One region of the Blastococcus sp. SYSU DS1021 genome, then DNA from elsewhere that is predicted to be linked to it. Evidence: predicted binding sites of a transcription regulator. Region 1 holds the regulator's gene; the other holds the start of a gene.
What was found. The regulator LexA, encoded in region 1, represses DNA repair genes until DNA is damaged. The targets are predictions, from matches to a motif close to TCGAACANNTGTTCGA.
Positions count from the first base shown of each region.

Region 2: a site for LexA is predicted at 1,475-1,490, ahead of ACI8AP_RS12620 (DUF222 domain-containing protein). Genes of this name have one in related genera too.

Region 1 is NZ_JBJHAL010000012.1:44,650-48,051, forward strand. Features, by position in the region: gene ACI8AP_RS10980 (phosphatase PAP2 family protein) at 1-1, shown strand, start outside; gene ACI8AP_RS10985 (hypothetical protein) at 1-1,016, shown strand, start outside; gene lexA (transcriptional repressor LexA) at 1,020-1,787, opposite strand; gene ACI8AP_RS10995 (LysM peptidoglycan-binding domain-containing protein) at 1,993-2,505, shown strand; gene ACI8AP_RS11000 (hypothetical protein) at 2,631-3,389, shown strand.
Region 2 is NZ_JBJHAL010000015.1:32,167-35,568, reverse strand. Features, by position in the region: gene ACI8AP_RS12625 (precorrin-8X methylmutase) at 1-86, opposite strand, end outside; gene ACI8AP_RS12620 (DUF222 domain-containing protein) at 228-1,457, opposite strand; gene ACI8AP_RS12615 (hypothetical protein) at 1,875-2,039, shown strand; gene ACI8AP_RS12610 (precorrin-3B synthase) at 2,113-3,291, opposite strand; gene ACI8AP_RS12605 (reverse transcriptase family protein) at 3,337-3,402, opposite strand, start outside.

The DNA.
Region 1 (3,402 bases):
GCCGCGCCCGGCGGCGTCGGCTCGTCGTCGCGAGCGCCCTGACCGGCGCCCTGGCCGTGCTCGTCCCCGGGTCCGCGTCGGCGGAGGAGCCGGCGCCGGAGGTCCGGTGCGCCATCACGGACCCCCGACTCGCCGAGCTGTCCGGCCTGGTGGTGGTAGGAGAGCAGATGCTCGCCCTCAACGACGGCGGTGACCGGGTCGAAGTCCTCGGGCTCGATGCCGCCTGTGCGGTGGTCGACGTGCAGGCCGGGGCCGCGGACCCCTTCGACCCCGAAGACCTCGGCGTCGGCTCGGACGGGAGCGTCTGGATCGCCGACACCGGTGACAACGGCACGAGCCGTGCCACCGTCGCGCTGCATGTCCTCCGGCCCGACGGCGCGGCAGCGCTGCATCGGCTGACCTACCCCGACGGCGCGCACGACGCCGAGGCGCTGCTCCTGGCCCCGGACGGGACGCCGTACCTCGTGACCAAGGAAGTGCTCGGCTCCAGCGGGGTCTACCGGCCCGCCGCCGCGCTCGTCGACGGCGGCACTGTGCCGATGGAGCGGGTGGGCACGGTCAACGTCACCCTCACCGGAACCCCGGGTGGCCCCGTGGGTCGTGCGGGGCAGTTGCTGATCACCGGAGGTGCCGTTGCCGGCGACGGGAGCGCACTGGCGCTGCGCACCTACACGGACGCCTACGTGTGGCCGCTGTCCGGTTCGGACGTGCCCGGTGCGCTGGCCGGCGAACCGGTGCGGGTGGCGCTCCCCGAGTCGCCGCAGGGCGAGGCCGTCAGCTTCTCCGCCGACAACCGGGCGCTCGTGGTCGCGAGCGAGGGCCTGCCCAGCGCCGTCACCGTGGTTCCCCTGCCCGCCGCGACCGCCGCCGCGAAGCCGACTCCCGCGGAGGACCCGCTGCCGTCCTTCGCGGAACTCACCCGCTCGGACCGCTCGCCGATCGCCTCGGCGCTGATCGCCGCCGTCGTCGCCACTCTCGTGGTCTGGGTGGGCGGGAAACTGCGCCGCCGGACCTGACCCTCAGACCCGGCGCAGGACCGACACCACCCGCCCGAGGATCGTCGCCTCGTCTCCGGGAATCGGTTCGTAGGCCGGGTTGTGCGGCAGCAGCCACACGTGACCGTCCCGGCGCTTGTAGGTCTTCACCGTCGCCTCGCCGTCGATCATCGCCGCCACGATCTCCCCGTTCTCGGCGGTCGGCTGCTGGCGGACGACGACCCAGTCGCCGTCGCAGATGGCGGCCTCGACCATCGAGTCGCCGGCCACCTTGAGCATGAAGACGGTTCCCTCGCCGACCAGCTCGCGCGGCAGCGGGAAGACGTCCTCCACCGCCTGCTCGGCGAGCACTGGGCCACCGGCGGCGATCCGGCCCACGAGCGGGACATAGGCGGGCGCGGCGGCCTGCACGCCGTCGCCGACCACGGGGGGTTCGACCGGTGCGGCGGTGGCCCGGCCGGCATCCCCGGGCAGTCGCACGTCCAGGGCGCGCGGGCGGTTCGGGTCGCGCCGCAGCCAGCCCTTCTTCTGCAGCACCGAGAGCTGGTGCGCGACCGAGGATGCCGAGGACAGCCCGACGGCCTCGCCGATCTCACGCACCGACGGCGGGTAGCCGCGCCGGTCGATGGAGTCGCGGATCACCTCGAGCACCCGCCGCTGCCGCTGGGTGAGCCCGTCCCCATCGGCCGCGCGGTCGGGAAAGGCCCGTACCGACGCCGAACCGTCCGCCGTCCCCGGGGCCACGCCCGCGGTGCCGCCCCGGTTGCCGGACGTCCTGCTCGAGTCCGCCACGTCTCCTCCTCGCCGGCTGCCCGCGCAGCTCTCGACCCTCGTCGTCGGAGGAACGGTAGCGCCGATCGGCGGCCACTTCAAACAGGTGTTCGAAACTTTCCCGTGTCGCTCCCCAAGTGTCGGTCCCATCCGGTAGACATCGGACAAGCGTTCGAATCGAACACACGTTCGCGTCCGGCGGGTGCCGGCCAGGAGGGCTGAACACATGACGAGCAGCACGGCACTGCGGGTCCGCGGCCAGGTGTCGGTCGACCCGGGGGAGCGGCGCGCCGGTCCGCCACCCGCCCGGCGTCTCCGGGTGCTCCCGCCGCCTCGCTCCTACGCGGAGATGCCCGAACCTCTGCCCGCGCCGGCTCGCGGGAGGATGAGCGGCCCACGGGCGACGGTGGGGCGATCGCCCGGCCGGGGGCGTCGGGAGCGGGTGGAGCAGCCGCCGCTCCGGTTGACGTCGCGCGGCCGTCGTGTGCTCGCGGTCCTCACCCTCCTCCTCGCCGCGGGCGTGATCGTCCTCGGCAGCGCCGTCCTCGGGGATGCGGGTGGCGGATTGGAGCTCATGGGGACGACCAATGTGATCGTCGAGCCGGGTGACACGCTCTGGTCCATCGCCGGCGCGGTCGCCGACGGGCGCGATGTCCGCGACGTCGTCGTCGACATCCAGCGGCTGAACGGGCTCGGCTCCGCGGCCATCTCGCCTGGTCAGGTCCTCGTCCTGCCCTGACGGCCCCGTAGGGCTCGGTGCCTGCGCGCCAGGGCGAGGTGTTCACAACGCGGCCCGGCGACTTCGTCAACCCTCAGTACAGGCACGTTCACCGTGCGTGCTGGTCGGCCACCTACGGTACGTCCGTGTCCAGCGTCATGGAGAACCGCGCCGCCGTGTTCACCACTCGTCCCCAGGCCGTCGAGGTCCACCAGGCGGGTGCCTGGTGTGCGGGGGAGCTGTTGGGGTGGCGACACGACGACTCCGGCGCGTGCCAGATGTGGGTGCGGGTCGTCGCCGGAGGCGAGGAGCAGGCGCTCTGGATCGACCTGGGGGATGTGCGGCTCCCGGAGTCGCCGGCCGTCGAGGTGTCCCCGGTGACGCAGGCGATGCCCGCCTCCCTGTCAGCGGCACCGCTGCGTGACGGTCCGTCGACCGATGTCGAGGCGACCGCCAGCCTGCCGCTGCTGCGCGACCGCTGCGAGCCGCGAACCGGTGCCCAGCGGCCGGGCGGTCGCCGGCGCGCGCCGGAGAGCGACGCCGTGCAGGCCGCGCCGGCGTCCTCGGTGCCGGTGCCGGTGCCGCCCCCGGGTCGGCACCGCGCTCCGGCCACCGAGTCCGGCCCGGTCGTGGGCCGGCACCGCGCCGCCGACACCGACCTCTTCCCGGCCGTCGTCGAGAGCGCGCCGGACGCGCAGTCCCCGACCCGTGAGGACCGACCGCGGGGCGGTGGCTGGTCGGTGCCCGCGGCCCGCTCCGCGAGCACGGTCGAGACCCGCTCCACGGCGAGCGGCTGGACCCCGCCGGCCGACGTCGACCAGGATCTCCTGACCCGCCCGATGCGGTTGAGTGACCAGATCCCGCACTCGCGGCGGCCCCGGGTGGGCGGCGCGGTCAGCGTCTGATCGTCGTTCGGCG
Region 2 (3,402 bases), on a different contig from region 1:
GGCAGGTTCGCGAGGTTCGCCTCGGCGCGGATGGTGGCGAACGAGCGCCGGTAGATCTCGGCGCCGTCCTTCTCGTAGTCGTACATCGGGCAGGAGGCTACGTCCCGCGCTCGGGCCACCTGCTCCGGGGAACGGCGGGCGGTCCCAGCCCACCGCTGTGCTGCGTGCTTGAGCAGGCCGACGAACCCCTCCCAGGACCCGGGGAGGGTTCGTCGTGCGTCGGTGGCTCAGCCGGTGCGCGAGTGTTCGGGTTGGCCGGTGATGCGGGGGAAGATCAGGATCTCGGTGCCGTCGGGCCGGTAGGTGTGCCATCGGCCGGCGGTATCTCGTTCGATGCGGAATCCGTGGTGGACCTTGGTGTGGTGGCGTTCGCACAACAGCCCGGAGTTCTCCAGCGAGGTCTCTCCGCCGTCGGCCCAGTGCACGAGGTGGTGGACGTCGCACCAGTGGGCGGGGGCGTCGCAGCCGGCGAACACGCATCCCCGGTCGCGGTACTCGACCGCGCGGCGCAGGGCCGGCGGGACGACCCGGTGCCGGCGGCCCAGGTCCAGGAGCTCGCCGTCGGGACCGATGACGATGCGGGAGACGTTGCCGTCACAGGCCAGCCAGCGGGCGCGGGCGGCGGAGATGGTGGCGCCGAGCCCGGTGGTGGCCGCGCCCGGTCCGGTGGCGGGGTCGACCAGGTCGGTGAGGTCGATCCGGACGATGACGTGCGGCTTCACGGTGCGCAGGACCGGCAGGGCGCCGGAGGCGAGCTGGTTGTCGGCCAGCTGGACCAGGGCGTCGGCGGACTGCTGGGCGCGGGTGCGGCTGTCCCCGGCGGGGCGGGAGGCCTGCACGATCGACTCGACCGCGGCCTGGAACTTCTCCCCGCCGACGGCGTCGAGCTCGCCGCGGAACCCGACGCGGCCATCGGCGTGGGTGACGAACACCAGTGACCGGCCCTCGGTGGGATCGGGCTCGGGGCCGTCGGGGTCGAGCCGGGCCAGGTAGTGGTCCACGACCTGGCGGAGTTCGGCGTGCGGGCGACTCGCGGCGACCTCGGCCAGGGTTGCGTCGACCCCGGCGAGGTCCACGTCGTGCGCCTGCGCGGCGGCCACGTTCACCGGTGCGGCGACCGGGGCGATCACCGCGACCGCCTCCGCCGTGATCGCACCCGCGGCGAACGCGGCTCGCACCGCCGGTAGCTCGGGCAGCGCCCGCCCGGAGCGCACCACCCGGGACGCCGCGGCCGACGACAGCCGGGCATGTCCGCGCAGCCAGGAGGCCATCGTCCGCTGCCCGTCGTGCTCGGCGGCGGAGGTGACCTCGCACTCCCGCACGGTGCGGGTGACTTCCGCGGCGAGCCGGTTCTGCGCCACCAGCAGCGGCCGCAGCCGGTCGAGCAGCTGCGGGCCGAACCGGCCGGCCAGGTCCTCGGCCGCCAGGTCGTCCAGCGCGGCCGTCAACCGGTCCAGCGCATCACCCGCAGCGGTCGAACGCATGTACGAATACTAGCCGGGCGGGCCGGCCTCGGCAACCCGAAACTGCAGGTCAGAAGCCTGTCCACAGATTTCGGCACAGCGTGGACAGCGGTGGGTCGTGGTGCTCGGCAGTTCACTGCGGCGGGTGCCCGCTCTCGCATGGCCCGACCCGCCACGTGCGTCCTCCGGCCCGGCTCCGGGCTAGCGTCGCGCCGTGCCCGACTTCCCCGCTCCGGAGCCGCCCGCCCAGCAGGTGGCCTTGCGCGCGACCGTCGAGTCAGTGCTGCGTGACCACGAGGGCACCGTGTCGTACCGGCACCACGACGCTTCTGGCAGTCCGGGAACCGGCGGGAGGCCGTCTACGGCTGGGGCACGACGATCGAGCCCAGGACGGCAGGCGAGCCGATCGAGGTGTGGTTCGACGGGCTCGACGAGGACATCGCGGTCGACCAGGTCCGCGGCCGCTGGTGGCGACGCCGGCTGGTCCGGCACGAGTGGCGGGACCTCACCGACCTCGATGACGTCTTGGCCGACGTCGTCCGCGTGCTCCGCGCATTGCTGAGCGACTACCGGTAACAGGGCGCACGCCCCAGCCCCGGGTTCAGCATCGTGGGCTGCTGTCCGTCACCCCTGCCGGAGCGAGCCGGCCTCAGCCGGGGTGGCCGCTGCCCTCGACTCGGTAGCCGGCGCCGGTCGCGACCACGTCCACCACTGCGCCGCCGGGCCGGCCGCAGCGCCGCTCGCACCCGGCCCAGTGCTGCCGCGCCCCGTCCGCCGGGAGGGATCCGGTGATCACGGCAGCGGTCGCGTCCGACCGCACGTCGGCCAGGGACTTCGCGCACCCGGGCAGCGCCGCGCAAGCGGTCACGCGCGTCCACGGGCTCGTGGGGTCGAGCACCAGCCCGGCGTCGGCCAGCGACCTGGCCGCCGACCCGTCGGCCAGGTCGGGCGCGACGACCCCGCGCCACGGGGTGAGCTGCACCTCTGCCGCGACGTCGGCGAGCAGCGACACCTGGGCGGCGGTCAGCCGGCCCAGGGGGACCACCGCGGCGAGGGCCGTGCGGCCGTCGTCCTGCCGCACCGCACCGATCGGGCGGATCCGCGGCTGGGCCGGCACCTCGACCCGCTCCCCGGCCGGGGCGTCCAGCCGCGCCGCCACCCGTGCCGGCCCGTCGGCGAGTTCGGCCAGCCGCCAGGCCGTTCCGCCCTGGGCGGCGCGCTCGTCGAGGAATGCCCGGGTGGCCGCCAGCGCGAGGTCGACGGCGTCCGCCGGACCGGCGCGCAGGCCGGAGTCGGCGCCGGCGAGGGTCAGCGCGACGGCGTCGGGGGCGAGCGCGAACAGGCCGACGTCCCCGCCGAGCGCGGCGACGTCGCCCCGGCCGTCGTCGAACGTGGCCAGGAACCGTCCCGGCAGCGCGGCGAGCGACGGGTCGGCGCACAGCCCGGCGTCGAAGTCGCGCACCCAGGGCCGGGCGTCGAGCAGGCCCCCGGTCCGCCCGCTCAACACGCTGCCCAACAGGTTGCGGGCCGTCTCGTGGCTGTCGCTGGGCAGCAGCCCGGCCGCCGCCAGCCGGCCGCCGAGCTCGCCGGCCGATCCGGGGCGCAGGCCCCGCAGCTGCACGTTGCCGCGGCTGGTGAGCTCCAGCGCGCCGTCCCCGAGCTCGACGGCGGCCGCGCCGAGGACGCGCAGCTGGTCGCCCACCAGCAGTCCACCGGGGACCCGCACCCGCGCGAGCTCGCCGTCGGCGGCGGAGTGGGTCTGCAGCGCGCCGGGGCAGGCGTCGGCCCGGTCCCGGAGGGGAGGCGTGGGCAGCCCGGCTGATGACATGGCGCCCGCGAGGCTACGTCCCGGGTCGGCCCGAGCCGTCGGCGGTCAGCTCCAGTCGATGCGCTCGGCCAGCGCGCGCAGCCGCGCCCCGGACGCCGGGTCCACCGACGC